Regions from separate parts of the Halobacillus sp. HZG1 genome, predicted to be linked through region 1. Evidence: predicted binding sites of a transcription regulator. Region 1 holds the regulator's gene; the other holds the start of a gene.
The links. The regulator CtsR, encoded in region 1, represses protease genes until heat stress. The targets are predictions, from matches to a motif close to ATGGTCAATAAAGGTCAAACA.
Positions count from the first base shown of each region.

Region 1 (12,055 bases):
AATAAGATCCCTCAGAGACGATGAGGTTGATAGGTCCGAGGTGGAAGCGTGGTGACACGTGGAGCTGACGGATACTAATGGATCGATGACTTATCTATCTGATTATAATCATTCGTAAAGAACGTTGCTTTTCAAACAAGATGTTTCCTTATCCAGTTTTGAGGGTTCACCTCAAACTTTATATTGATGTGGTGGTGAAGGCGAAGAGGTCACACCTGTTCCCATGCCGAACACAGCAGTTAAGCTCTTCAGCGCCGATGGTAGTCGGGTTTACCCCCGTGAGAGTAGGACGCCGCCACATCACTTGAAAAACCAGAAGATCATTCTTCTGGTTTTTTTCTATATCAACTTCATTAAACATAGACATAAAAGAAAGGAGGGATCGTTTGAACTGGTCATATTTCTTTCATGACGACATTCTTTTATTTGTTTTCCGGTTATTTTTTGCACTCCTTCTTTCAGGGTTGATTGGCTTCGAGAGGGAAGTCAAGAATCATTCGGCTGGCTTCCGCACCCATATTCTTGTCGGGGTGGGGGCTTGTATGATGATGCTCCTTTCCTTGTATGGTTTTGAAACGTTTATTGATCAATATGAACATGTCCGTTTCGATCCAGCCCGCATCCCTTCCTATGTCATTAGCGGCATTGGATTTTTAGGGGCCGGCACTATAATTGTCAACGGGATGACTATTAGAGGGTTAACTACAGCAGCTTCCATATGGACGGTAGCCGGTATTGGCCTCGTTGTTGGTGCAGGGATGTATGACGTGGCGACGGTCACAACAATCTTTGTGCTTATGAGCTTAGTTTTTCTAAATAAGGTTGAAAAAGAAAAGTTCAATGGGAATCGAAAAAATATTTTTCAAGTGACCATAAGTAAGGATGCTCCGGTTAATAAAGTGTTGACCGTATTTGAACAAATGAAGTTGGATGTCCGGAAAATAGATATTGTTGCGTTGGATCAAACTCAAAAAAAGGTCGTCGTTGAATTGAATAAAGGACAAAGGTATGATCGATCCCTTCTTTTAGAGCGTCTGTCTTTGATGGATGGTGTAGAAGAATGTGGACATCGGTACTAAAGAGTTGCACAGTTGATTCTGTGCAGCTTTTTTTGTTTTATTTCATGATGAAAAGGGGAAACATAGAAGATGTAATTCTTCTAAACAAACAAGTTGCATGACAAACAAAAATGAGTATAATAAAATTAAAGTCAAAGATAGTCAAAGTCAAAAAAGGGGGAGGGAGCATGCGGAATATCTCTGATGTTATTGAAGAATATCTCAAAGAGATCTTAGATGAAAATCGACACCAGGCGATTGAAATCAAGCGTAGTGAACTTGCCGAGAAATTTGATTGTGTACCTTCACAGATCAATTATGTGATTAAGACACGTTTTACTGTGGAAAAAGGGTATATAGTGGAAAGTAAAAGGGGAGGCGGCGGGTATATCCGTATCAGCCGAATCCAGTACCGAAAAGGATCAGAAATGATTGAAGAGGTGATGGATCTCATCAACCCCCATGTTTCCCAAACGAAAGCCATTGATGTTCTTGAAAGGCTGGTAGATTATGAGATCATCACTGAACGGGAAAGCAAACTGATGGCAAGTGTTATCGATCGCGACGTTCTTGCATTTTCTTTACCACTTCGCGATGAAGTTCGTGCCCGAATCATGACAGCGATGCTATTCACCCTTAAATATAAATGTTGAGTGAGAAGGGAGAGATTCAGATGGAGTGTCAGAAATGTCATCAGCGTCCTGCTACCGTCCATTTGACGCAGGTGATTAATGGTCAAAAATCAGAAGTCCATGTATGTGAAAAATGTGCGAAGGAAAATGGGTACATGAATTACGGGGAAGAGAACTTCACCTTGAATGATCTCCTTTCAGGTCTGTTCCATTCCGAGGGACCTTCTCCTTTAAAAGGACAGAGCGCTCACTCATATACTCAAAAACCGATGCTGAAATGTCCCAATTGCGGGCTGAGCTACGAGGAGTTTGCAAGGATAGGGAAGTTTGGCTGTGCAGAATGCTATAAAACATTCGATGAACGACTGAATCCCATTCTGCGCCGTGTTCACAGCGGGAACACAAGACATGATGGAAAGATCCCGAAAAGGGAAGGTGGAAACTTACATCTTAAAAAAGAGATGGAAGAATATAAAACTAATCTTCGACAATTAATTGAGCAGGAAGAATTCGAAGAGGCAGCGAAAGTTAGAGATAAGATCAGATCTTTAGAAAGTCAACTGCATCATAGGGAGGATGGTGATGAGTAATGTCTTTACAGCAATTCATGAATGAAGCTATTAGTCCGTGGATGAAGCAAGAGGGTCCGGACAGCGATATTGTACTCAGCAGCCGTATACGACTTGCTCGTAATTTCTCACAACATCCTTTTCCTATCATTGCTTCAGAGGAGACATTGAATAAAGTGTTGGAATTCTTCCAGCAAGAGTTCCAAAAGAAGTCTTTCAGAGATTATAAAGACTTTGAGCTGGTCCAGATGAAAGATTTACAGCCTATTGAAAAGAGAGTGTTGGTAGAAAAACATTTGATCAGTCCACATTTAGCTGAAAAAGCGGATAAGTCGGCGTCTCTCATCTCACAAAATGAACAAGTATCAATTATGATTAATGAAGAGGATCATATTCGCATACAGTTATATTTCCCCGGCTTTCAGTTGGATCAGGCACTGGAACAAGCCAGTCAACTGGATGATTGGCTCGAAGAAAAAGTGGATTATGCTTTTGATGAGAAACGGGGATATTTAACCGCTTGTCCGACTAATGTGGGTACGGGAATGAGAGCTTCTGTCATGATGCATTTGCCTGCCTTATCCATGACGAACCAAATAAACCGTATGACGCCGGCCATTAACCAACTGGGTCTTGTGGTGAGGGGGATTTACGGGGAGGGCAGCGAGGCTCTTGGAAATATTTATCAGATATCCAATCAGATTACCCTTGGTAAATCAGAAGAGGATATTGTTGAAGACCTTCACAGTGTCGTCAAACAGCTGATTGAACAAGAGAGAAAAGCAAGAGAAGCCTTGATGGCTCGCTCGAGTATTCAATTGGAGGACCGTATCTTTCGCTCCTATGGTGTATTGACCAATAGTCGAATCATAGAATCTAAGGAGGCGGCAAAATGCCTTTCTGACTTGAGACTTGGCATCGATCTAGGATTCATCGATCATATTCCGCGAACGATTTTAAATGAATTGATGGTTCTTACACAGCCCGGATTCTTGCAACAATACGCGAAAACTCCTTTATCCCCTGATGAAAGGGATGTAAGAAGAGCATCATTAATTCGCGAACGACTTCAATTAGAAAATGAAGAATAATGTTAGGAGGGAATGTCCATGATGTTTGGGCGATTTACAGAAAGAGCACAAAAAGTATTAGCGCTGGCACAGGAAGAAGCTGTTCGTTTAGGTCATAATAACATTGGTACGGAGCATATCCTTTTAGGCTTAGTTAGTGAAGGAGAAGGCATAGCTGCCAAAGCTCTGACTGCATTAGGACTTGAGTCTTCAAAAATCCAGCAGGAAGTAGAGAAATTAATCGGTAAGGGAGAGAAAGTTTCCCAAACGATTCATTATACGCCTCGTGCGAAGAAAGTCATTGAGCTTTCTATGGATGAAGCTCGTAAACTGGGACACTCATACGTAGGAACTGAACATATCCTTCTTGGATTGATCCGTGAAGGAGAAGGCGTGGCCGCCCGTGTCCTGAATAACCTGGGTGTAAGCTTGAACAAGGCTCGTCAGCAGGTATTACAATTGCTTGGGAACAATGAGTCCACAGGTGGTCAAAACCGTCGTGGTGGCGGATCAGGTGCTCAGGCAGCGAATGCTAATACTCCGACGCTTGATTCACTGGCTCGTGACCTTACAGCGATTGCGAAAGAGGGAAACATTGACCCTGTCATCGGGCGAAGCAAAGAAATTGAGCGTGTCATTCAAGTATTGAGCCGTCGTACGAAGAATAACCCGGTTCTTGTCGGTGAGCCTGGTGTTGGTAAAACAGCCATCGCTGAAGGTCTGGCACAGCAGATTATGAATAATGAAGTACCGGAGATACTTCGCGATAAACGAGTGATGACCCTTGATATGGGTACCGTCGTTGCCGGGACCAAGTATCGTGGTGAATTTGAAGACCGCCTGAAAAAAGTGATGGAAGAGATTCGTCAGGCAGGGAACATCATCCTGTTCATCGACGAACTGCACACGTTAATTGGTGCTGGTGGGGCAGAAGGTGCGATTGATGCATCCAATATCCTTAAGCCGTCTCTTGCTCGTGGTGAATTGCAATGTATCGGTGCTACGACACTCGATGAGTACCGCAAATACATTGAGAAGGATGCTGCTCTTGAGCGTAGGTTCCAGCCTATCCAAGTAGATGAACCGAACCTCGATGAATCCATCCAAATTCTCCAAGGTCTTCGCGACCGTTATGAAGCACACCACCGTGTAACGATTACGGATGACTCAATCGAGTCCGCGGTCCGTTTCTCTGATCGTTACATCACAGACCGCTTCTTGCCGGATAAAGCGATTGACTTGATTGATGAAGCTGCATCCAAAGTTCGTCTGCGCTCCTACACAGCTCCACCGAACTTGAAAGAGTTAGAACAGAAGCTTGAAGAAGTGCGGAAAGAGAAGGATGCTGCTGTACAGAGTCAGGAATTTGAGAAAGCTGCCTCTTTAAGAGACAGTGAACAGCGCTTGAGAGATGAGTTGGAACAAACGAAAGATGAGTGGAAAGAAAAACAAGGGCAGGAAGATTCCGAAGTTACAGTAGAGGACATTGCTTCTGTCGTATCTACATGGACGGGAGTGCCTGTCTCCAAGATGACGAAAGATGAGAGCGAACGCCTTCTCCATCTTGAAGATACTCTTCACAACCGTGTGATCGGCCAGGAAGAAGCGGTCAAAGCGATTTCTAAAGCGATCCGCCGTGCCCGTGCCGGACTTAAAGATCCGAAACGTCCAATCGGTTCATTTATTTTCCTTGGACCAACAGGTGTCGGTAAAACAGAACTCGCTCGCGCTTTAGCAGAGAGCATGTTCGGAGAAGAAGATGCGATGATCCGAATCGACATGTCCGAGTATATGGAAAAACACAGTACGTCCCGCCTTGTCGGTTCACCTCCAGGTTATGTCGGCTATGATGAAGGCGGCCAATTAACAGAGAAAGTACGCAATAAGCCTTACTCTGTGGTCCTGCTTGACGAAATTGAAAAAGCGCATCCGGAAGTATTCAACATTTTGCTTCAGGTTCTTGAGGATGGTCGTCTAACCGATTCCAAAGGACGCGTCGTAGATTTCCGTAACACCGTGCTGATCATGACATCCAACGTCGGTGCTCAAGAATTGAAACAGAACAAATATGTTGGCTTCTCCATGGGTGATACCGATCAGGATTATAAAGATATGAAATCTAAAGTGACAGATGCTTTGAAGAAAGCGTTCCGTCCTGAGTTTTTGAACCGTATCGATGAAACGATTGTTTTCCACTCCCTGGAGAGAAAACACATGAAAGATATTGTGACATTGATGGTCGAAGAACTGCGTAAACGTCTGAAAGAACAAGAGATTGACTTCGTCTTATCGGATGCCGCTATTCAGCATATTGCAGAATCAGGGTTCGATCCGGAATACGGAGCACGTCCATTGCGCCGTTCTATACAAAAGAATGTGGAAGACCTGCTTTCAGAAGAACTCTTGAAAGAAAACATCGCCAAAGGGCAAAGTGTGAAAATTGAGCTTGATGATGATAAGAACTTTGTGGTTCATACCCAGCAAGAGTCTACGAATTAAAATAGTTGTATAGAAGCAGGAAGACTCAGATCACACAGATGGTGGAAATGACGAGGATGAAGGGCTGCTCCCCTTCTTCTACTTCATAGAAATTCATCATATAGTGAACAGAGCCTAAGAAAAATCGGAAGGGTTTGCCTTCCGATTTTTTTCTTCTTCCGCTATGATTTTACTAGAATGATTTAATACAATTGATAAGATCGTGAAACTGATTCACAATCTTTTACGTATAGAATAATAAGAATAAGGAGCGAGATAATCTTGGCAAAAAGGAAAACGAAGTTTGTTTGCCAGGAATGTGGGTATGAGACACCTAAATGGATGGGAAAATGTCCGGGGTGTAATCAATGGAACACGCTGGTTGAAGAAATGACAGCTGCTCCGGCGAATTCCAGACATGTGTTTCAGACAAGCTCCACTTCCGCAACAACGAAACCTGAAAAAATCACACAAATAAAGTCGCAAAAAGAACCACGTATGCCGACAGATATGCCTGAGTTTAACCGGGTGTTAGGTGGAGGAATCGTGGCGGGGTCTCTAGTTTTGATTGGCGGGGATCCGGGAATCGGTAAATCCACTCTTTTGCTTCAGGTCTCTGCACAGATCGCGAAAAAAGACTTTCCTGTCCTCTACATATCCGGGGAGGAGTCATCGCGACAAACGAAGCTTCGGGCCGAGCGTTTGGATATTACATCCGATGAACTCTATGTTTTACCGGAAACAAACTTACAGGATGTCATCAACCAAATTGAAAACATTGAACCAAAATTTGTGGTCATAGATTCAATCCAGACCATTTTCAAAGAAGATGTGACCTCTGCTCCGGGGAGCGTTTCCCAAGTTCGTGAATGTACAAGTCACTTGATGAGAATCGCTAAAAGCAAAGGTATCCCTATTTTCATCGTGGGGCATGTTACTAAAGAAGGTTCCATTGCCGGCCCACGTCTGCTTGAACATATGGTGGATGCCGTCCTTTATTTCGAAGGAGAGCAGCATCACACATTCAGAATTCTAAGAAGTGTGAAGAACCGTTTTGGAAGTACTCATGAAATGGGAATCTTTGAAATGAAGGAGAAAGGCCTGGAAGAGGTTCTGAACCCTTCAGAAATTTTCCTGGAAGAACGTTCGCAAGGGGCTGCGGGTTCAATCGTGGTGGCTTCCATGGAAGGGACAAGACCGGTACTTGTAGAAATACAGGCCTTGATCTCACCTACGGCATACGGAAACCCGAGACGGATGGCTACAGGTCTTGATAACAGCCGTGTACCGCTTTTAATGGCTGTTTTGGAAAAGAGAGCAGGGCTCCTGCTTCAGAACCAGGATGCTTACGTAAAAGTCGCTGGTGGCGTGAAATTGGATGAGCCGGCGATTGATTTAGCCGTTGCGATCAGCATTGCCTCAAGTTTCCGGAATCAGTCTCCGAATGGAGATGATGTGGTCGTTGGGGAAGTTGGCTTGACGGGTGAGATACGAAGAGTTGCAAGAATTGAGCAAAGGGTCCAGGAAGCGGCGAAATTAGGCTTCAACAGGGTCATCATTCCCAAGAAGAACATGGATGGCTGGACGCCTCCTTCTCAAATCGAAGTGATCGGTGTCAGTACCGTTCAGGAGGCGATGAAGGTAACACTGGGGGATTCATAAATGGAATGGCATGAAATCAACGAAAATGGAATCGGAGAAATTCTCCAGCTGGTGGCCCCTGGCACACCACTGAGAGATGGGATTGATAACGTCCTTCGTGCAAAAACAGGTGGGTTGATTGTGCTTGGATACGGAGATCATATGCGGGATCTCGTGGATGGCGGTTTCCATATCCAGTCTGATTTCACGCCCGCCCACCTTTACGAATTGGCGAAAATGGATGGGGCATTAATTTTAAATGACGAAGGAACGCGCATTCTTTATGCCAATGCACAATTGATGCCGGACCCGGATATCCTGTCCACGGAAACGGGGATGAGGCACCGGACGGCAGAGCGGGTGGCTAAACAAACAGGGGCTCTCGTCATAGCGATATCTCAACGACGGAACGTAATCACGTTGTATAAAGGTTCTCTCCGTTACTCGCTCAAGGATATTGGTGTGATTTTGACGAAGGCCAACCAGGCGATTCAGACGTTGGAAAAGTATAAAAATGTGCTGGATCAAAGTGTGACGAATCTTGGGGCCATGGAGTTTGAAAACATGGTTTCCTTTTCGGAAGTCGTGCAGGTCGTCCACCGTATTGAAATGGTGCTCCGGACGAAGACCGAGATCTTGAACTATGTGAATGAGCTCGGTACGGAAGGACGTTTGATTCAGCTGCAATTGACGGAATTAGTTTCGAATATTGAAGATGAAGCAACTTTGCTTTTACGTGATTATAGTAAGCGGCCGGATTATGAACCTTATTATATTCTGAGAAAAATGCAGGAAATCACCAATACGGAACTTCTCTCGGATGAGCAGGTATTGAAACTTATGGGGTATTCACCGAATACGAAATTGTCGGACCCTATCGTTCCCAGAGGGTACCGGATTTTAAGTCGTATCCCAAGACTTCCAGTTCTCATTATTGAACACTTGGTAGAAAGGTTTGGGACGTTGGAAGAGCTGATCCAGGCTTCTCCTAAAGAACTTGTTGAAGTCGATGGTGTAGGAGAGATTCGTGCGATGAAAATCAGAGATGGCCTTGATCGCATACAAGAACAGTTGTTCGTAGATCGCCATATATAAGAATATTGACTTATTTGTGAACAATATGGTATGATTATCTGTTTGCTCATTGACTTAATTTGGAAGTTGTGCTAAGTTAAAAACCATCATTCCTTTTTTATATGGTTAATGGTTGTTAGGTTTGGTCATACTGTGTTTGAGGAGGTGAATACAAGTGCTTAAACGTATCGTACAGTTGTTTATTGTCATAACCGGCGGAACCATCGGTTACCTCTATTTTCCAGAGTTGTTCACAACCATGGGACTGACATGGCAGAATTGGATTCAATCTGTCTTAGGGGCCGTACTAGGAGCACTTATATTATTTTTATTTACTTTTTGGATTGTGGATTATATTGTCGATTTTTTAAGGTGGATCGAGGACACTCTCGTCCGGGCCCCAGTAGCAGATTTGTTGTTTGGAAGTCTCGGTTTGATAGTCGGGCTGATTATCGCCTACTTGATCAACATCCCTGTGCAAGATATCCAAATTCAAGTAGTTAATCAGGTTGTACCGATCTTTTTAACATTCTTACTAGGTTACTTTGGGTTTCAGGTCGGTTTTAAACGGAAAGATGAATTCCTGAACTTGGTTTCAAGGAAAGAGAAGAAGCCAGAAGAAGAACTTCAGGAGGATTCTACCTTGGATCCTGCTTTGATTCCAAAACGAAAGATCTTGGATACAAGTGTCATCATTGATGGCCGTATTGCGGATATTTGCGATACACATTTTCTTGAAGGAACAATTGTGATTCCACAATTCGTATTGGAAGAATTGCAGCACATCGCTGATTCATCCGATGGTCTGAAAAGAAATCGTGGACGTCGTGGGTTGGATGTCCTGAACCGTCTTCAAAAAGATCTTCCTGTGAATGTTGAGATTTACGAAGGGGATTTCGAAGACATTCAGGAAGTAGACAGTAAGCTTGTGAAGCTTGCGAAAGTGATGGACGGGATTGTCGTAACGAATGATTTCAACTTGAATAAAGTTTGTGAGTTTCAAAATGTTCAAGTCTTGAACATTAATGATCTTGCGAATGCTGTGAAACCGGTCGTTCTTCCTGGGGAAGAGATGACAATTCAAGTCATCAAAGACGGGAAAGAGCAGAATCAAGGGGTCGCCTACTTGGATGACGGCACAATGATCGTTGTCGAAGAAGGGAAAGACTTTATCGGGAAGACAATTGAAGTGGTAGTGACCAGCGTGTTGCAGACATCAGCCGGTCGTATGATTTTCGCAAAGCCGAAATCACTTGAAAAAGCCTTGTAAAAACGGTATAAACAAATAGAGAATGACAAAAGTGATAACATGCGTGTTATCGCTTTTGTTATTTTATGAACGTCTAAACAAACGTAGGATGGATACGCATGAAAAAATATACAGCCATTATACTCGCGGCAGGGCAGGGTAAGCGGATGCTCGCCGGCCACAACAAACAGTTTTTGAGAATCGGTGACCAACCGTTAATCTGTCATACCCTTTCCGTCTTTGATAAGGATGATTGGTGTGAAGAGTTGATCTTAGTGACTAACGAACGCGAACGGTCTCAGATGGAAGAGCTTCTACAAGAATATCCGCTCCGTCAGCCGGTGCACCTCGTCAATGGAGGAGCAGAAAGGCAGGATAGTGTATTTGCAGGGTTGCAGGCCGTTCGAAACAGAGGGATTCCTGTGTTTATTCATGACGGGGCCCGTCCGTTTGTCCCTCAGGAGCTCTTACACGAACTGTCGGTGACGACATACGAAAAAGAGGCTGCTCTTCTTGCCGTACCGGTGACGGATACGATCAAGCAGAAGTCAGATCATGGGTTGGACACATTGGATAGAAGTACGTTATGGGCGGCCCAGACTCCTCAAGCCTTCTCTTATCATTTGATTTATGAAGCGCATGAACGAGCGAGGAAAAGCAGATACTACGGCACAGACGACGCTTCTCTCGTGGAGAGGTTGGATAAAGAAGTGTCCATCGTGAAGGGAAGCTATGACAATATCAAGCTTACGACTCCAGAAGACTTACATAAAGCCCAAGCTTACTTGAATAATCAGAGAAATGGAAAGGTGGAGGATGGACCTATGTTTCGTGTCGGCCAAGGATTTGATGTACACCAATTGACGGAAGGACGTCCTTGTATCATCGGAGGAATCGAAATCCCACATGAAAAGGGGCTGCTCGGTCATTCAGACGCAGATGTCCTGCTTCACACGATTGCGGATGCGTGTCTTGGAGCAATTGGTGAAGGGGATATCGGCAAACATTTTCCAGACACGGATCCTGCATTCAAAGATGCAGACTCAGGGAAACTGCTTCAGCACGTGTGGGATATCGTGACAGAGCGTGGGTATGAACTGGGGAACATGGATTGTACGGTAATCGCCCAGGCTCCTAAAATGGCGCCCTACATTGATCAAATCCGTGAGAGCATCGCCTCTCTCCTTAGGGTGGAACCTGGACGGATTAACGTGAAAGCAACAACTACAGAAAAACTCGGCTTTACAGGCCGGAAGGAAGGAATTGCCGCACAAGCGGTCGTCCTTTTGCAAAATAATCAGCATACCTAAACAAAAAGTGATAAAATAAGTCAAGGATATAGACCGGAACAGGAAAGGAGAACAATTATGTCTAACGAAGTAAGGGTGCGTTATGCACCAAGTCCGACAGGGCACCTTCACATTGGTAATGCGAGGACAGCTCTATTCAACTACCTTTATGCGAAAAACGCAGGTGGAAAGGTCGTCATTCGTATTGAGGATACGGATGAAAAGCGTAACGTCGAGGGCGGAGAAAAGAGCCAGCTCGACTACTTGAAATGGTTGGGTATTGAATGGGACGAGAGTTCAGAAAAAGGGGGCGAATATGGTCCCTACCGTCAGATGGAACGTCTGGATATTTACAAGAAATATGTCGATGAACTAATGGAACGCGGTCTTGCTTACAAATGCTATATGACATCAGAAGAGCTTGAAGCAGAACGTGAAGCGCAAATGGCACGTGGCGAAGCGCCGAAATACTCTGGTGCGCATCGCGACCTTACAGAAGAGCAAATCGCAGCATTTGAAGCGGAAGGCCGTAAGCCTAGTATTCGTATCCGCGTCCCTGAAAACCATACGTACACGTTCAACGATATCGTCCGTGGGGACATTACTTTTGAGTCCAGCGATTTTGGTGATTGGGTCATCGTTAAGCAGAACGGAACTCCAACGTATAATTTTGCTGTTGCGATTGATGATTACTTAATGAAAATCACACACGTCCTTCGCGGGGAAGAGCATATTTCCAATACACCTAAGCAAATGATGGTGTATGAAGCGTTCGACTGGGAAGCTCCAAAGTTCGGTCATATGACATTGATCCTCAATGAAGAGCGTAAGAAACTGAGTAAGCGTGACCAGCACATCCTTCAGTTTATTGAACAATATAAGAATCTAGGATACCTTCCGGAAGCTCTCTTCAACTTCATCACTCTACTAGGGTGGTCGCCAGTCGGGGAAGAAGAAATATTCACACAGGATCAGCTTGTGGAGATCTTTGATGC
Region 1 is NZ_JAYLVQ010000060.1:37-12,091, forward strand. It holds partial or broken rRNA gene VKA52_RS08850 (23S ribosomal RNA) at 1-98, shown strand, start outside; rRNA gene rrf (5S ribosomal RNA) at 188-301, shown strand; gene VKA52_RS08860 (MgtC/SapB family protein) at 387-1,079, shown strand; gene VKA52_RS08865 (CtsR family transcriptional regulator) at 1,247-1,711, shown strand; gene VKA52_RS08870 (UvrB/UvrC motif-containing protein) at 1,732-2,280, shown strand; gene VKA52_RS08875 (protein arginine kinase) at 2,280-3,350, shown strand; gene clpC (ATP-dependent protease ATP-binding subunit ClpC) at 3,369-5,828, shown strand; gene radA (DNA repair protein RadA) at 6,090-7,469, shown strand; gene disA (DNA integrity scanning diadenylate cyclase DisA) at 7,470-8,543, shown strand; gene VKA52_RS08895 (PIN/TRAM domain-containing protein) at 8,698-9,792, shown strand; gene VKA52_RS08900 (bifunctional 2-C-methyl-D-erythritol 4-phosphate cytidylyltransferase/2-C-methyl-D-erythritol 2,4-cyclodiphosphate synthase) at 9,891-11,081, shown strand; gene gltX (glutamate--tRNA ligase) at 11,139-12,055, shown strand, end outside.

Region 2 (12,055 bases), on a different contig from region 1:
TAAAATCGCCAAACACCGATACGCCTACGCGTTATTCATGAACGGAAACCGTGACGAAGCGATTCAATTTGAAAAAGAGACCTTGGAGAAGGAACCAGCGAACATCCACTGTGACGTGAATTTGGCTGCCTTTTATTTGAAACAGGGCATGAAGGAAGAAGCGGATTTTCACATTGAACGGCTCCGTAATGTATTTCCCATGCATGAACAGCAAAAACTAGCCGTAGCTGAGACTTTAGCGAGAGCTGGCTATTATAAAGAAGCGGTCGAACGGTTCAAGTCGCTTCGCGATAAGCAGGTCACTCGACGCAGAGTGTATTACAAATGGTACAGCATCTCTGTTTATCATACAGGTAACCCATCTAAAGCCTTGCAGCTTTGGGAACAGGGATGCAAACAGTTCCCGAAGATGGGAAAAGAAGGCGGACCCTGGGAACAGGAATAGGTGAACATGCATTTCTTTTCTCTGTAAGCACATTAATGGACGGTTTTCGTATGATTTACTATGATATGTACAGGAAATGCAACTGAGATTATTCGGATTCATAAGGAGTGAAGATTGATGAGTGAAGATCGCATTTATGATGTCATCATTGCCGGGGCAGGTCCTGCTGGTATGACAGCAGCTGTTTACACTTCCCGTGCCAACTTGGATACGCTTATGATTGAGCGTGGGATTCCGGGTGGTCAGATGGCTAATACGGAAGATGTTGAAAACTATCCGGGCTTTGAAAGTATTCTTGGACCAGACTTATCCAACAAGATGTTCGATCACGCGAAAAAATTCGGTGCAGAATATGCGTTCGGCGACATCAAAGAGGTCGTAGATGGCAAGGAATACAAGACAGTCAAAGCTGGTAATAAAGAATATAAAGCACGTGCTGTCATCGTAACGACAGGTGCTCAATATAAAGAACTTGGTGTACAGGGTGAAAAAGAACTCGGAGGCCGCGGGGTTTCCTATTGCGCGGTTTGTGATGGCGCATTCTTCCGTGATAAAGAACTGGTTGTTGTAGGCGGAGGAGATTCTGCAGTAGAAGAAGGGGTCTACCTTACACGCTTTGCAAGCAAAGTGACAATCGTTCACCGTCGTGATGAATTACGCGCCCAGAAGATTCTTCAGGATCGCGCATTTGATAACGACAAGATCGACTTCATCTGGGATACCGTTGTCAAAACCATCAATGAAAAAGATGGCAAAGTAGGAAGCGTCACGCTTCACAATAAAAAAACAGATGAAGAATATGATTTCGATACCAATGGTACGTTCATTTATATCGGTATGATTCCATTGTCCACACCTTTCGAAAGCCTGGGCATTACAAATGAACAAGGATATATCGAAACAGATGAAAACATGGAAACGAAAGTACCTGGTGTATTCGCTGCCGGGGATATCCGTGAAAAAGAATTGCGTCAAATTGTGACAGCAACTGGTGATGGAAGTATCGCCGCACAATCGGCCCAGCACTATATTGAAAATCTTTTAGAGGAATTAAAGGTCGTCAATTAAAAAGAAACACCATCTTAACTCGGGTGTAACACCTATGAAATATTTTCCTGTTACGATGGAAATGATTAATTGACCCCCTTTTAATAGATTAATCTCTATGAGGCACAGGTGCTCGTCATCTGTGTCTTTTTTTGTTTTGGTCTGTTAAATCGGTATGTTTAATAGAAGGACTTTAATGGGTTGATTTCGAGAAGGAATGGGAAAGGAGTGGCGGGGTATGACTCGCCTTCCCGCCGCAAGCATCCGTTCACACATAAAATTTGAAACCGGATCTCCCGGTGCGACCTGTTCAGATTCATGATAAGTATAAGGAAATAGTTTTCAATTCAGGCTGTGGAACATAATATTGTAGCAACCTGTGTATTCATTGTATAATGGGTGGAGATGCCCTCTAGAAAGAAATTGAGGTGACCATAACGATGCAGCGTGTAGCGAATTGTATTTTGAAAGTTGATGGTTCCGTATTGATGTTAAAAAAACCACGCAGAGGCTGGTATGTTGCCCCTGGCGGAAAGATGGAAGCCGGAGAGAATATTAAAGATTCTGTCGTCCGTGAGTTTAAAGAGGAAACGGGTCTTTCCATCGAAAACCCAGAGCTTCGTGGTTCCTTTACATTCGTCATGCGGGAAGAGGAGAAAACTGCTCAGGAGTGGATGATGTTTACATTTTACAGTACGAGCTATTCTGGAGATCTGCTTGATGAAAGTGAAGAGGGTGAACTGGAGTGGGTTCCGGTTAGTGAAGTTCTTCAAAAGCCGATGGCAGAGGGAGATCGGAGAATTTTCAAGCACATCTTAAGCAGTGAAGAGCAAGTATATGGAACATTTGTATATACGACGGACTTCCGCTTGATCGATGAAGATTTGGATCCGTCACGACCTGACTAATGGGGAGCGATGAAAGATGCCAGTAAATGCCAACGATACTCAGTTAGTAATCATCACAGGAATGTCAGGGGCAGGAAAAACCGTAGCTGTTCAGAGTTTTGAAGATCTCGGTTTTTTTTGTGTCGATAACTTACCACCGGCCCTGCTTCCGAAATTTCTTGAACTGATGAAAGATTCCAGCAACAATATCCAAAATGTAGCTCTAGTGATGGATTTGCGTGGGCGGGAATTCTTTGATGCGCTTTTTGATTCTCTTGACCGTCTTGGAAAAGAAGAATGGCTGCAGGAACACATTCTATTCCTTGATTCAGAAGATCAGGCGCTTGTTTCCCGTTATAAAGAAACACGAAGATCTCACCCACTTGCAAAAGAAGGGTTGCCCCTTGAAGGTATTCGTAGAGAGAGAAAAATGCTGGATGAGCTGAGAGGCCGTTCGCAGACGATTATTGATACGACATCGTTGAAACCGAAAGAACTGAGAGAGCGGATCATTGAAAAGTACCGCCAACAGGAACAACAGGTGTTCTCCATTCAGATGGTATCCTTCGGTTTCAAGTATGGCGTTCCGATTGATGCAGACTTAATGTTTGATGTGCGCTTCCTGCCGAACCCGCATTATGTTGAACATATGCGGCCGTTGACAGGGTTGAATACAGAAGTCTCCTCCTATGTTTTTAAATGGACAGATACACAGAAGTTCCTTGAAAAACTGAAAGACCTGCTGCATTTCATGCTTCCTCAATATAAACGAGAAGGAAAAAGTCAGCTTGTCATTGCTATCGGTTGTACAGGCGGTCAACACCGCTCTGTAGCTCTTGCTGAGCATCTATCGGAATACTTCTCTACAGACTTCGTGACCCATGTCACGCATAGAGACATTGATAAAAGAAAGGGTTTGTAACGGATGGATCATAAGACCAAGCCGCGTGTCGTCGTTGTAGGTGGCGGGACCGGAATGCCTGTGCTGTTGCGCGGATTAAAAAATTTACCGATTGACCTCTCAGCCATTGTCACGGTTGCTGATGACGGTGGAAGTTCCGGCCGCCTGCGGGACGAGATGGCCATTCCCGCCCCGGGGGATATCCGGAATGTCGTTGCTGCCCTATCCGATGCTGAACCTATGCTCCTGGAGCTTTTTCAACACCGGTTTGCAGCGGGGAATGGCCTGTCCGGTCATTCTATGGGGAATCTTCTGCTGGCTGCGATGGCATCCATGACGGGGGACTTTTATAAAGGGATTAAGGAAATCTCCAGAGTCCTGAATGTGCGTGGTCATATTTATCCGATTGCCAATCATTCCATGAACCTCCATGCGGAGATGGATGATGGAACTGTCGTAACCGGTGAGTCAAGTATTCCAAAACAGAACAAGAAAATAAAAAGGGTGTATGTAAGTCCTACGCCGATTCAGCCTTTGCCAGAAGCCGTAGAGGCCATTAAGTCTGCAGATTTAATAGTGATTTCTCCCGGAAGTCTGTACACCAGTATATTGCCGAATATCATCATTCCGGAAATCGGGCAGGCATTGAAAGAAACAAAAGCGACGGTCACTTATATATGCAACGTGATGACACAGGAGGGGGAGACTTCCGGTTACACGGCTGCTGATCATATCCAGGCCCTATTTGATCATATTGGAGAAGGTGTGTTACAGTCAGTGATTGTGCATAATCAACCCATTGATCAAGGGGTAAGGGCTGCGTATGCAGAAGAAAATGCAGAACCCGTCGTTTACGATATTGAAAGAATTAAATCCATGGGATTGAAAGTCATAGAAGAAGATATCATCGACCATAGCAAGCCTATGTTACGTCACGACACAGATAAATTAGCAAAGTTACTGCACTCTATGCTTTAGGTGTTGCTTGGTAGGTAGAAGGGGGTGTACATCATGTCATTTGCATCAGAGATCAAAAAAGAATTAACGAACGTAGAAGCAGATACCTGCTGCATGGAATCAGAACTGGCTGCCCTTGTGCGCATGAACGGAACCTTTTCCCTTTCCAATCGTGAATATATTCTGGATGTACAAACAGAGAATGCAGCGATTGCCAGAAGGATCTACACGTTAATCAAAAAGCTTTATCCCTACCCGGTAGAACTCCTTGTCCGGAAAAAAATGAGGTTAAAAAAGAACAATGTTTATATTGTGAGGATGACGGAGAAAGCGAAAGTCGTTCTTGAAGATCTTGAAATTCTGAAAGGTCCTCTATCCATTAATCCAGATATCCCTCAAAAGTATTTGAACGATACGTGTTGTAAAAGGGCTTATTTACGAGGGGCATTTCTTGCAGGCGGTTCCGTCAATAACCCGGAAACCTCTTCCTATCATCTTGAGGTTTACTCTTCGGATGAGGAACACAACGAGGCGTTGTGTAAGCTTATGAATAGTTTCGGGTTGCACGCAAGGACACTCAGCCGTAAAAAAGGATTCATCACTTATTTGAAAGAAGCGGATAAAATTACGGAGCTCATTAGCAATATTGGAGCACACCAGGCGCTTTTCAAGTTTGAGGATGTAAGGATCGTCCGGGATATGAGGAACTCTGTCAATCGTCTCGTCAACTGTGAGACGGCGAATTTGAATAAAACGATCGGGGCCGCTTTCCGCCAAGTGGAGAACATAAAATTCATTAAACGGACAGTAGGTTTAGAAGCGCTGCCAGATAAATTGCAGGAGATTGCATCCTTAAGATTGCAGCACCAGGAAGTTTCCTTGAAAGAGCTTGGTGAGTATGTTTCCGGCGGGTCGATAAGTAAATCCGGCATCAATCACCGGCTGCGTAAAATCGATGAGTTCGCCGAAAAAGTTAGAAAAGGCGAAGTGACAGAAAACACAAGAAATTAATGTTTCCTTAACAAATTCATGCTATAATGAAATACAATTATAAACGCTTTCGAAAAGAGAGCGTTCTTTTTTCTAAGTATTGAATCCGCTTACAAAGAAATTGAAATATAGAATGAGAGGAGAATGACAGGTGATTGAAAGGACGATCGTAATTGAGTTAGAGACAGGTTTACAGGCAAGGCCGGCGGCACAATTCGTACAAGAAGCGAACAAATTTACCGCAGACGTTTTTATTGAAAAAGGTGAAAAACGGGTGAATGCCAAAAGTATAATGGGGTTAATGAGTCTTGCTGTCGGAACTGATGAAGAAATCAAATTGATTGCAGATGGTTCTGATGAGGAAGAAGCGATGCAGGTGCTGACAGACTTCGTAAAGAATGAGTAATCTGTATTTATGTGAAAAAATGAACGTTCTCCAGTGAGGGAACGTTCTCATACAGAACAAAAAAATCCGCTGTGGATTCCACAGCGGATTTTGTGTTTTATTATTGTTCGTTTTTCTCCATGACTTTGTCAATCAAGCCATAGTCTACAGCTTCATGGGCAGACATGAAGTTATCACGATCTGTGTCGCGTTCGATGACTTCCATCGGTTGTCCCGTACGCTCAGCAAGAATCTTATTCAGCTTCTCACGCATTTTGATAATACGCTTAGCGTGGATTTCGATGTCAGAAGCCTGACCTTGTGTTCCTCCAAGTGGTTGGTGAATCATGACTTCACTGTTAGGTAGTGCATAACGTTTGCCAGGCTCACCGGCGTTCAGCAAGAATGCACCCATTGACGCGGCCATACCTGTGCAGATTGTAGATACGTTCGGTTTGATGAACTGCATCGTGTCATAAATTGCCATACCTGCTGTGATCGATCCACCAGGGGAGTTGATGTATAGGGAAATATCTTTGTCTGGGTCGTCAGCAGCAAGGAAAAGCAGCTGTGCAACAACAGAGTTTGAGATGTTATCATCAATCGGGCTTCCCAGCATGATGATGCGGTCTTTAAGTAAGCGGGAGTAAATATCATAAGCACGTTCTCCGCGGTTTGTTTGTTCAATAACTGTAGGGACTAAATTCATTTGAAATTCCTCCTTAACATCAAATTAATAATGATGGAATACATTCATCATACCTATAAGGTCAATAAAGGTCAAACAAAAACAATCGACCTTTTATTCTTTATTTCAGCAAGGGTTGCTGCGCCTTTTAAGTATGAAAAACGGTTATTATTATTCGTTCTATGTGATGTGTTCCAATTCCTTCTACCATCATACCCTAAATTTACCTATATAAACGTCCATACCTACATTTTAGCGATATGACAGGACTGTGGAAAACTCTATTTCGAGATGTTTGTAGGATTTCAGGGACTGCGGGAAAAGGTTCGCTTTCCGAGGCGAGTGGTGAGTCTCCTCGGGCTAACGTTCTGGGGGGCACATCTACCTTGCGCTTCCCGTGGACGCCTTGAACCGTTCACGCAAATGTCAGGTAACTAAGCCTTCCAAAATAGGAAGCTTTTCTTGAAGATCAAAAAATGGGTTGCGTTTTTTGTTGATTCTACTTATAATATTAAATGCATGTCGCTTTTGCGCCCGTAGCTCAGTTGGATAGAGCGGTAGATTCCGGTTCTACGTCAGTCGGGGGTTCGAATCCTCTCGGGCGCGCTAAACTAGATGGACCTTCCTCAGATGAAAGGAAGGTCCTTTTTTTACAAGAAATTCATTATATTAGTATAGTGATGTTGTCGAATCACTAACAGTTACATTAATGTTATTTAAATATTATTTGAACAGAAATCTCACAGAAATTATACGAACGTTTATTTGGGTATATTATCGCAATGTAGTTTATTTCGGGCTTTTTCTATGTTACTATTGAAGAAATAAAGTCAGACTTTTCGCTTTATTTAGAAGAGGGGTATTTATGACAAACCTAATCCGTTACAAAATGTTGTCGACTGAAGAGGTTTCTGAAGACAGGCGGATTCACGTGTTCGACATGCAGGAACAGCAAAAGTTATCCTTCAACTATAAGTTATTGAAACGGACACCCGAAAGTTATGTAGGCGAAGAGTTAGCACATTTCTTGGATAAACGGAAGTTGAAAATCGATAATGGTTTTTATGATAAAAAAGGACACGCTTCCTAACAGCGTGTCCTTTTTTGTGAATAAGCAATAGTGAGGGATGGATGGGGCAGATTTCCTTTGTTATGATGAAGAGGAAGTTCAGGGAGGCCTGTATATGTCTGAAGTTATTTTATACGTTAAAGAAAACTGCGGGTTATGTGAGGAAGTTAAGGATCTTTTGTCTCTCTTTGACGTCGCAGTGGTATTGGTGGATATTGGTACTGACCCTGTCCTGCTGGATAAGTATATGCTTGAGGTGCCGGTATTGAAAATTGGTGAGGAAGAGCTGGATTATCGGAATATTGATTACTTCGAACTAATGAAGCGTTTACAATGAAAAACGTCTAGGTTTTCACTTGCACGAGGACTACCCCACTGTTAATATAAAACTGAAATAAGATATTTTTTTGCTCCGAGCGGGACATAATATGACTAGCTGGGACGTAATACATCCCGGTTGGTACCATTTCAAAGAAGGAGCTTTTTCCATGAGAGCGTTCATCGACTTACAAAAAAAATTATTCCCGGATGTCCTGGACGTTATACAGCGCCGTTATCAGCTGTTGTATTATATCCAGATCATGCAGCCTGTGGGCCGAAGAGCGTTAGCTGAAAGTGTTGAGCTGGCTGAACGCACGGTTCGAAGTGAAGTGGATTTTCTGAATAAACAAGGAGCTGTAGAGATTACCTCACGAGGTATGCATTTAAGTTATGAGGGACAGAACATTCTTGAGCAGTTAGCCGAATTTATTAAAGAGGTCTCTGGGATAAAGGTTTTAGAACAACAATTAAAGGATAAATTAAATTTAGACTATGTCGTTGTTGTTCCGGGTGATAGTGATGAGCTTAATTGGGTAAAACAAGAGATGGGAAAAGCATGTGTCCAATATTTGAAAGAACATATGTCGCCGGATCAGGTGATTGCCATTACCGGTGGAACAACGATGGCATCCGTCGCACAAGTGATGACGCCGCTGTCTGGAGCTGATCAATGCTTATACGTGCCTGCACGTGGAGGTTTAGGTGAAAGAGTTGAAAACCAGGCCAACACGATCTGCGCGGAAATGGCGAAAAAAGCCAGGGGTGACTATCGTCTTTTATATGTACCCGATCCTCTCAGTGAGGAATCGTATCAGACGATAAAAGAAGAACCTTCAATTAAAGAAGTGTTGGATATCATCCGTAACGCTGAAATCGTTATTCACGGTGTCGGGGATGCACTCACGATGGCAGAACGAAGAAAGACTTCTCCTGAACAGTTGGAATTAATCAAAAAGCACAACGCTGTAGGCGAGGCTTTTGGTTATTATTTCAATGTTGAGGGTGAGATCGTTCACAAAGTTCGTACGGTAGGTCTGCAGTTAGAAGATCTTAAGCGTGCGAAACATGTCATTGCTGTTGCTGGAGGTCGCTCGAAAGCGCAAGCCATCTCATCTTATTTCCAACCGGGCCAGAGTAATGTCCTGATCACTGATGAAGGTGCAGCCCAAGAGTTAATAAGGGGTTTATCCCTTTAAATAAATATGATTTCAATCATCCTAAGGAGGAATTTTGCATGACAGTAAGAATTGGTATTAACGGATTTGGACGTATTGGACGTAATGTTTTCCGTGCTGCTTTGAACAACAATGAAGTTGAGGTAGTAGCGGTTAACGATTTGACAGATGCAAACATGCTGGCACACTTGCTTCAATACGATACAGTACATGGCAAGCTTGATCAAGAAGTGACAACAAACGGTGACAACCTGATTGTCGGCGGTAAAGAAGTTAAAGTACTTTCTGAAAAAGATCCAGCTCAACTTGGTTGGGGAGATCTTGGCGTAGATATCGTGATCGAATCTACAGGTCGCTTCACTCAGCGTGACGATGCTAAGAAACACTTGGATGCAGGTGCTAAGAAAGTAGTCATCTCTGCTCCAGCGAAACAAGAAGACCTTACAGTCGTTATGGGTGTAAACGAAGATCAGTATGACAAAGATTCTCACCACGTTATCTCAAACGCGTCTTGCACAACGAACTGCCTTGCTCCATACGCAAAAGTTCTTGACGAGAAATTCGGTCTTAAGCGCGGTATGATGACAACTGTTCACTCTTACACGAACGACCAGCAGATCCTTGATCTTCCACACAAAGATTACCGTCGTGCTCGTGCAGCTGCTGAAAACATCATCCCAACAACAACTGGTGCGGCACAAGCTGTTGCAAAAGTACTTCCACACCTTGATGGTAAGCTTAGCGGTATGGCTATGCGTGTACCAACGTCTAACGTATCCATCGTAGACTTGGTTGCTGAGCTTGATAAAGACGTAACTGCAGAAGAAGTGAACGAAGCACTTCGCGCAGAAGCTGAAGGAAACCTTAAAGGAATCCTTGGATACAGTGACGAGCCACTTGTTTCTACAGACTACAATGGCAACACTCACTCTTCTATCATTGATGGTCTTTCTACACTTATCCTTGAAAACAACATGGTTAAAATCGTTTCTTGGTATGACAACGAAACTGGTTACTCCAACCGTTGTGTAGACTTGGCTGTATACCTTAAGAACCAAGGCTTGTAATATCTGAGCCGTTTTAGAAAATACTATGAAAAAGCTGGAAAGGAGGAGGTCTCAGGTCCTCCTCCTTTATCCATGTTTTTTCGCATCCTGCTTATCGGCGTTTCTGCAACATGATTCTGTGGAAACGTACATAAGGGCAGGCGATGAACCTGACCACAAACCAAGGAGGTTGTCATTCTATGAATAAGAAAACAATCCGCGATGTTGAAGTGAACGGGAAAACCGTTTTCTGCCGTGTTGACTTCAACGTACCGATGAGTGAGGGAGAGGTCACAGACGACACTCGAATCAAAGCTGCCCTCCCAACAATCAAGCACCTGACTGGAAACGGTGCGAAAGTCATTCTTGCCAGTCACCTTGGACGTCCTAAAGGGGAAGTTGTCGAAGATCTTCGTCTTGATCCTGTAGCCAACCGTCTAAGTGATGTTCTTGGACAAACGGTTACAAAAACGGATGAAGTACACGGAGCTGAAGTGAACAAAGCCATCTCTGAAATGGAAAACGGCGATGTTCTTCTAATCGAAAACGTGCGCTTCCATCCTGGTGAAGAAAAGAATGATGCGGAACTAGCCAAAGCATTTGCAGACATGGCTGACCTCTACGTAAACGATGCTTTCGGTGCTGCCCACCGTGCGCATGCTTCCACAGCAGGTATTGCAGAGTATATTCCTGCTGTTGCTGGTTTCCTGATGGAAAAAGAAATCAATGTTCTAGGTAAAGCCCTGTCTAATCCAGAGCGTCCATTCACAGCCATCATTGGTGGTGCGAAAGTGAAAGATAAGATCGGTGTCATCGACAACTTGATCGATAAAGTCGATAACTTGATTATCGGTGGAGGTCTTGCTTACACATTCGTAAAAGCCCAAGGTCATGAGATCGGTAAATCGCTGCTGGAAGAAGATAAAATTGATCTAGCTAAAGAATATATGAAAAAAGCAGAAGAGAAAGGCGTAAACTTCCTTATGCCAGATGATGTCGTCGTTGCTGATGATTTCTCTGATTCTGCTAACAAAGAAGAAGTAGGAATCGATAGCATCCCAGCTGACTGGGAAGCGCTGGATATCGGTCCGAAGACGAGAGAAAAATATGCAGAAGTGATTAAAGATTCTAAATTGGTCATCTGGAACGGACCAATGGGCGTCTTTGAAATCGAATCTTTTGCTAACGGTACAAAAGCCGTAGCGAATGCTCTTTCTGAAACAAAGGGTTACACGGTCATCGGTGGAGGAGACTCTGCAGCAGCCGTTGAAAAATTCGGATATGCCAATGATATGGACCACGTTTCCACTGGTGGCGGTGCTTCCTTGGAATTCATGGAAGGTAAAGATCTTCCAGGCGTATCCTTGTTGAACGATAAATAAAAAGGAGAGGTGAAACCATATGCGTAAAAAAGTAATCGCTGGTAACTGGAAAATGAATAAAAACCACCGTGAAGCGGAAGATTTTATTCAAACAGCTAAGAACGAAGTTCCTTCCTCTGAGCAGGTAGAATCGGTTGTTTGTGCTCCATTTCCTTTTCTACAAAAACTCGTAGAGGAAACAGAAGGTACAAGTCTTAAAATCGGTGCTCAAAACATGCACTTTGAAGAAAATGGTGCGTTTACAGGTGAAGTAAGCCCGGTCATGCTGAAAGAGCTTGGCGTATCTTACGTCGTACTTGGTCACTCCGAACGTCGTGAAATTTTCAAGGAAACCGATGAAGAGGTGAACAAGAAAGTTCATGCTGCATTTAACCATGGCTTGACACCGATCATTTGTGTAGGGGAATCTCTAGAACAACGGGAAGCGAACGAAACGATGAACGTTGTAGAGACACAAGTGAAAAAAGCATTGGACGGTCTGACAAATGATCAATGTGCAGAGACAATCATTGCTTATGAGCCGATCTGGGCGATTGGCACAGGTCGTACAGCGACATCTGAACAAGCCAATGAAGTTTGTACTCACATCCGTAAAGTTGTCAGTGAATACGTAAGTGCAGATGCAGCAGAAGCTGTCCGCATTCAATACGGAGGCAGCGTGAAGCCTGCAAACGTTGATGAACTCCTATCCCAGTCCGACATTGATGGTGCTCTAGTAGGAGGAGCCAGCCTTGAAGCTGATTCTTTCCTAAAACTAGTGGA
Region 2 is NZ_JAYLVQ010000038.1:44,532-56,586, forward strand. It holds gene VKA52_RS05725 (tetratricopeptide repeat protein) at 1-445, shown strand, start outside; gene trxB (thioredoxin-disulfide reductase) at 563-1,513, shown strand; gene VKA52_RS05735 (8-oxo-dGTP diphosphatase) at 1,933-2,400, shown strand; gene rapZ (RNase adapter RapZ) at 2,417-3,301, shown strand; gene VKA52_RS05745 (gluconeogenesis factor YvcK family protein) at 3,305-4,258, shown strand; gene whiA (DNA-binding protein WhiA) at 4,292-5,248, shown strand; gene VKA52_RS05755 (HPr family phosphocarrier protein) at 5,379-5,633, shown strand; gene clpP (ATP-dependent Clp endopeptidase proteolytic subunit ClpP) at 5,734-6,321, opposite strand; tRNA gene VKA52_RS05765 (tRNA-Arg) at 6,831-6,906, shown strand; gene VKA52_RS05770 (hypothetical protein) at 7,166-7,390, shown strand; gene VKA52_RS05775 (glutaredoxin family protein) at 7,485-7,706, shown strand; gene VKA52_RS05780 (sugar-binding transcriptional regulator) at 7,858-8,886, shown strand; gene gap (type I glyceraldehyde-3-phosphate dehydrogenase) at 8,925-9,932, shown strand; gene VKA52_RS05790 (phosphoglycerate kinase) at 10,112-11,293, shown strand; gene tpiA (triose-phosphate isomerase) at 11,313-12,055, shown strand, end outside.
Region 2: clpP (ATP-dependent Clp endopeptidase proteolytic subunit ClpP) is a predicted target of CtsR. The motif match lies at 6,379-6,399, and genes of this name have one in related genera.